Pseudoduganella albidiflava: one gene and its partner. The protein of the gene in region 1 interacts with the protein of each later gene in a pairwise test. Links are inferred from orthologs where the notes say so. Each region holds a gene or a part of one and is shown on either strand. Other genes may lie near its edges. The genes, in order: hflK and ftsH.

Evidence for each region.
Region 2: the proteins of hflK (region 1) and ftsH interact in binary tests that used the Escherichia coli proteins (3 or more experiments, as listed by UniProt). The link is inferred for Pseudoduganella albidiflava from one-to-one orthologs.

The regions. Positions count from the first base shown.
Region 1 is NZ_CP036401.1:1,441,795-1,445,049, forward strand. Bases 31-2,966 are described here. They hold hflK (FtsH protease activity modulator HflK), read left to right. Parts: upstream 31-826; coding sequence 827-2,107; downstream 2,108-2,966. Other genes in these bases: hflX (GTPase HflX), read left to right, coding at 31-823; hflC (protease modulator HflC), read left to right, coding at 2,107-2,966. Also shown: more of hflX, read left to right, coding at 1-30; more of hflC, read left to right, coding at 2,967-2,985; EYF70_RS06155 (ATP phosphoribosyltransferase regulatory subunit), read left to right, coding at 3,228-3,255.
Region 2 is NZ_CP036401.1:4,299,715-4,303,002, reverse strand. What follows is about bases 179-3,147. They hold ftsH (ATP-dependent zinc metalloprotease FtsH), read left to right. Parts: upstream 179-705; coding sequence 706-2,589; downstream 2,590-3,147. Other genes in these bases: folP (dihydropteroate synthase), read left to right, coding at 2,750-3,147; EYF70_RS17690 (RlmE family RNA methyltransferase), read left to right, coding at 179-418. Also shown: more of EYF70_RS17690, read left to right, coding at 1-178; more of folP, read left to right, coding at 3,148-3,288. UniProt on the Escherichia coli protein: Acts as a processive, ATP-dependent zinc metallopeptidase for both cytoplasmic and membrane proteins. Plays a role in the quality control of integral membrane proteins.

The DNA of each region.
Region 1 (3,255 bases):
GCGTGCCCAGAGCCACGAGGGCAAGCTGCAGGTCGAGCTGGCGCAGTTGCAGCACCTGTCCACGCGGCTGATCCGCGGCTGGACTCACCTGGAGCGCCAGAAGGGCGGTATCGGCCTGCGCGGCCCCGGTGAAACCCAGCTGGAAACCGACCGCCGGCTGATCGGCGAACGGGTGCGGATGCTGCGCGCGCGGCTGGCGAAACTGCGCAAGCAGCATGAAACGCAGCGCCGTTCGCGCGGCCGCAACAATGCCTTCTCGGTGTCGCTGGTCGGCTATACCAATGCCGGCAAGTCGACGCTGTTCAATGCGCTGACCAAGGCCGGCGTGTACGTGGCCGACCAGCTGTTCGCCACGCTCGACACCACCTCGCGGCGCGTGTACATGGGCGAGGATGCCGGCAATGTCGTGATTTCCGATACGGTCGGCTTCGTGCGCGAACTGCCCCACCAGCTGGTGGCCGCCTTCCGCGCCACGCTGGAGGAAACCATCCATGCCGACGTGCTGCTGCATGTCGTCGATGGCGCCAGCCCGGTGCGGATGGAGCAGATCGAGGAAGTCAATGCCGTGCTGCGCGAAATCGGCGCCGACCATATTCCCCAGATCCTGGTCTGGAACAAGATCGACGCGGCCGGCCTGGAGCCGGCGGTGGAACGTGATGAACATGATAAGATTTCACGCGTATTCATCAGTGCCCGCACGGGCGAAGGTCTCGATCTTCTGCGCGCGGCCATTACCGAGACAGCCCAGGTACAACGGGAAGCGAACCTGCGTCCGAAGGACGACACGCCACCCGATGCCATTTCCACATTCACCGATGTCTAAAACATGCCTCTTTCCTCACTAGCGAAAAGATTAGGCCTGAAGCTGTCCCTGAACGACCCCCGCTGGGGCCAGGACAAGGATAACAACAGGCAGGCCCAGGAAGGCAAGAAGCCCGGCGACGGACCGCCGGACCTCGACCAGCTGTGGCGCGACTTCAACCAGCGCCTGAATGGCCTGTTCGGCAACAAGAACCGCAACAACAACGGCGGAGGCGGCGGCGGTGGCAATGGCGGCGGCGAACTGAAAGGTGCCGGCGTGACCATCGGTGCCGTCGCGGTGATCGCCCTGCTGGTCTGGCTGGCCAGCGGCGCCTTCATCGTGCAGGAAGGCCAGAAGGGTATCGTCACCACCTTCGGCCGCTTCAGCCATGAAACCCCGGCCGGCTTCAACTGGCGCTGGCCGTATCCGTTCCAGGCCAACGAAACCGTCAACGTGTCGCAGGTGCGCACGGTGGAAGTGGGCTATCGCGGCAACACCCGCAACAAGCAGGCGCGCGAATCGCTGATGCTGACCGATGATGAAAACATCATCGACATCCAGTTCGCCGTGCAATACCAGCTGAGCGATCCGGTGGCCTGGCTGTACAACAACCGCGACGCGGAAGATACCGTGCGCCAGGTGGCTGAAACGGCGATCCGCGAGATCGTCGGCCGCAGCAAGATGGACTACGTGCTGTACGAAGGCCGCGAGAAGGTGGCCTACGACACGCAGCGGCTGATGCAGGATATCCTCGACCGCTACGCGTCCGGTGCGCTGGTCACCAACGTGACGATGCAGGGCGTGCAGCCGCCGGAGCAGGTGCAGACCGCGTTCGACGACGCCGTCAAGGCCGGCCAGGACCGCGAACGCCTGAAGAACGAAGGTGCGGCCTACGCGAACCAGGTCGTGCCGACGGCGCGCGGCGCCGCGTTCCGCCTGCTGCAGGAGGCGGAAGCCTACCGCTCGATGGTGGTGGAAAACGCTTCTGGTAACGCCGACCGCTTCAAGTCCGTACTGGTCGAGTACCAGAAGGCGCCGGGCGTGACGCGCGACCGCATGTACCTCGATACGATGCAGCAGATCTTCGCCAATACCAGCAAGGTCATGGTCGATGCGAAGGCCGGCAGCAACCTGCTGTACCTGCCGCTGGACAAGCTGATCGCGCAAGTGGCGGCCACCGAGGCGCAGCGCGCCAACGTGACGGCGCCGCCGCCGACCGCCGTGCTGCTGCCGCAGCCCGATCAACCCTATAGCGGCGACCAGAACCGCGCGCGTGAATCGTCCCGTAGCCGGGAGGGCCGTTAATGAACCGTATCGTTACTCTCGTCGTCACCGCGTTCATCGCGCTGATGCTGCTGTCGTCCACCGTGTTCGTGGTGGACCAGCGCAAGTTCGCCATCGTGTTCGCGCTGGGTGAAGTCAAGCAGGTGATCCGCGAGCCGGGCCTGCACTTCAAGCTGCCGCCGCCGTTCCAGAACGTGATCTACCTGGACAAGCGTATCCAGACGCTCGATTCGCCGGAAGCGGACCGCTTCATCACGGCCGAGAAGATGAACATCCTGGTCGATTCGTTCGTCAAGTGGCGCATCGTCGACCCGCGCCTGTACTTCGTCCGCTTCGGCGGCGACGAAGGGCGGGCGGGCAACCGCATGGCGCAGATCGTCAAGGCGGCGCTGAACGAGGAAATCACCAAGCGCACCGTGCGCGAAGTGATCTCGGGCCAGCGCGGCAAGGTGATGGAAGGCTTGCGCGCCAAGGTGGAGAATGAAGCGAAGCAGATCGGCGTGCAGATCCTGGACGTGCGGCTGAAGCGCGTCGACTATGTCGAGCAGATCAACAACTCGGTGTACGAACGGATGAAGGCCGAGCGCCTGCGCGTGGCCAACGAGCTGCGCTCGACCGGTGCGGCCGATTCGGAAAAGATCCGTGCCGATGCCGACAAGCAGCGCGCCGTGATCCTGGCCGAAGCGTATCGCGAGGCCGAGAAGGTGCGCGGCGAAGGCGATGCGAAAGCCAGCGCGATCTATGCCGAGGCATTCGGCCGCAATCCCGAGTTCTACAAGTTCTACCGCAGCCTGGAAGCCTACCGTTCGTCGTTCAGGACCAAGGCCGACGTGATGCTGGTGGACCCGAACTCCGAGTTCTTCAAGTACTTCAAGGGGAGCGGTTCGGCTGGTAAATAAGCCCGGCACTGCGCTGTCGAGGCAAAACCCCAAGTGCACAAGCAGGGGTCAGACCCACCGGGTCTGACCCCAGTTTTTTGCCTTTAGGGTTCGTTGTTTTGCAAATGCGCTGCCCCTGGAATGGCTCGGTCGCCAGAGTTTTACCTGTTTAGCCACGTTTTCGCGTAAAATATGCGGTTCGGCCTGCGCCATCCGCTTGCGCGTCGTGCCGATTGAACGTTTTTCAACAAACCGGTTTTCCCATGCCGAATTGGCTTTTGCCCGAACATA
Region 2 (3,288 bases), 2.9 Mb from region 1 along the record:
CAACGGCACCATCATCGGCCTCGATATCCTGCCGATGGAACCGATTGCCGACATGCATTTCATCCAGGGTGATTTCCGCGAGCAGGACAGTGTCGACCAGCTGGCCGACCTGCTGCAGGGCCGCAAGGTCGACCTGGTATTGTCGGACATGGCACCCAACCTGTCCGGCATCGCCTCGGCGGATGCGGCGAGGATGGAAGACCTGATCGACCTGGCGATCGAGTTTTCGCAATTGCACCTGAAACCGGGCGGGGCATTGCTGGTGAAATGTTTCAAGGACATGGGTTTTTCGCAGATCGTCGAAAAATTCCGCCACGAGTTCAAGACCGTCGCGCAGAAAAAGCCGAAAGCCAGCCGCGATAAATCTTCGGAAATCTTTCTGCTCGGGCGCGGCCTGAAGCACCCGGCGCAAAACTGACCGGCGGCGATTTCGCCATGTCCGGCGCGCTGCATGCCCAAAACACGCGAAATATTGCGCGGTGGGCTTGTAATTCACGCCGAAAGCCGCACATCGAGCGCGGGCGGCATGATTTGTGCGCCGTCCGGGCCGCGCCCTCGCTGATTCCGGGCCGGCCTCGATGTTTTGATACGTGCGCGGCTGGATTCGCGCACCTTTAGGCCGCCTTGTAGCACGCTTTGGCCTAATGCGGGTAAAATCGAATTTCTGCTACAGGTAACAGGTGCGCGAGCATCCAAGGAGTTTTCGTGAATAACATGTTTTCCAAATCCGCCATCTGGGTTGTCGTAGCCCTGTTGTTGTTCATGCTGTTCAAGCAATTCGACAACCACAGCATCTCCGGCGGCAGCAAGACCATCGCGTATTCCGACCTGCTGGATGAGATCAAGGCGAAGCGCATCAAGGACCTCGTCATCGAGGGCAGCACCATCACCGCGACGAAAACGGACGATACGCGCGTGCGCACCACGTCCACCTACCTCGATCGCGGCCTGATCGGCGACCTGCGCGACAACGGCGTGCGTTTCGACGTTCGTCCGCCGGAAGAACCTTCGTTCCTGCAGCAAGTGTTCGTATCGTGGTTCCCGATGCTGCTGCTGATCGGTGTGTGGATCTTCTTCATGCGACAGATGCAGGGCGGCGGCAAGGGCGGGGCATTCTCGTTCGGCAAGTCGAAGGCACGCATGCTCGATGAAACCAACAACACCGTCACGTTCTCCGACGTGGCCGGCTGCGACGAAGCCAAGGAAGAAGTGACGGAGATCGTCGACTTCCTGCGCGATCCGACCAAGTTCCAGAAACTGGGCGGCCGTATACCCCGCGGCGTGCTGATGGTGGGCCCTCCGGGTACCGGTAAAACGCTGCTGGCCCGTGCGATCGCCGGCGAAGCGAAAGTGCCGTTCTTCTCGATCTCCGGTTCCGACTTCGTTGAAATGTTCGTCGGCGTGGGCGCGTCCCGCGTGCGCGACATGTTCGAGAATGCCAAGAAACACTCGCCGTGCATCATCTTCATCGACGAGATCGATGCGGTCGGCCGTCACCGCGGCGCCGGCATGGGCGGCGGCAACGACGAGCGCGAACAGACGCTGAACCAGCTGCTGGTCGAGATGGATGGCTTCGAGGCATCGTCCGGTGTCATCGTGATCGCCGCCACCAACCGTGCCGACGTGCTCGACAAGGCGCTGCTGCGTCCGGGCCGTTTCGACCGCCAGGTATCGGTGGGCTTGCCGGACATCCGCGGCCGCGAGCAGATCTTGAACGTGCACATGCGCAAGGTGCCGATCAGCACCGACGTGAAGGCCGACATCCTGGCCCGCGGCACCCCGGGCTTCTCCGGCGCCGACCTGGCCAACCTGGTCAACGAAGCAGCGTTGTTCGCCGCACGCCGCAGCAAGCGCCTGGTGGACATGGCCGATTTCGAGGACGCCAAGGACAAGATCTTCATGGGTCCGGAACGCAAGTCGATGGTGATCCGCGAAGAGGAACGCCGCAATACGGCCTACCACGAGTCCGGCCACGCCGTCGTCGCGAAGCTGCTGCCGAAGGCCGATCCGGTGCACAAGGTCACCATCATGCCGCGCGGCTGGGCCCTGGGCCTGACCTGGCAGCTGCCTGAACATGACCGGATTTCGGGCTACAAGGACAAGATGCTGGAAGAAATCTCGATCCTGTTCGGCGGCCGTATCGCCGAGGAACTGTTCGTTGGCCAGATGTCCACCGGCGCGTCGAACGACTTCCAGCGCGCCACCAAGCTGGCCCGCTCGATGGTCACGAAGTTCGGCATGTCCGACTCGCTGGGCGTGATGGTCTACGAGGACGAGGCGAACGAAGGCTTCCTGGGCGGCAGCAACAAGACGATTTCGGAAGCCACGCAGCAGAAGGTCGATGCCGAGATCCGCGCGATCCTCGACACGCAGTACGCGCTGGCGCGCAAGTTGCTGGATGAGAACCGCGACAAGGTCGAGGCGATGACGAAGGCACTGCTCGACTGGGAAACCATCGACGCGGACCAGATCAACGACATCATGGCCGGCAACGAGCCGCGCCCGCCGAAGGCCGGCGTCACGATCCGCAAGCAGCCGAACGGCGACGGTCCGTCGTCGCCTTCGCCGAACGCCACCGCGCCGGCATAATACCGCCGCCGATGCCGTGACCAAAGGGTGAGGAGCGATCCTCGCCCTTTGTTTTTCCGCCGTATTTTCCATCCATGCTTTTTCACCCGTACTTTCCACCAGTACTTTTTCAGCGGTCGCTTCCCGCCCGTCGCTACCCAGCCTTCTCTTCCAGCAGCGTATGACTCACATCCCCTTTGGCCATCATCGCCTGCCTGCCGGCAGGGCCCTCGTGATGGGCATCCTGAACGTCACCCCCGATTCGTTTTCCGATGGCGGCAAGTTTGCCGCGCTTGACTATGCCCTGTCGCATGCCGAGCAGATGGTCCGTGATGGCGTCGACATCATCGATGTCGGCGGCGAATCGACGCGCCCCGGTGCGCCCGTGGTGCCGGCGGAAGAAGAGATGCGCCGCGTGCTGCCCGTGCTGTATGCGCTGCGCGACTGCGGAACCCCGATCTCGCTCGATACCTACAAACCGGCGCTGATGAAGGAAGCCGTGCTGGCCGGCGTGGACATGATCAACGACATCAATGCCTTCCGCGCGCCGGGCGCGATCGAGGCCGTGCGCGACAGCGACTGCGCGCTCTGTATCATGCACATGCTTGACAAACCTGCAACAATGCAGGATAAACCTGCCTATGAGGATGTCGTCCTGGAAGTGACCGCATTCCTGCGTGAACGGATCGGCGCGCTGACGGCCGCCGGTATTGACCGGCG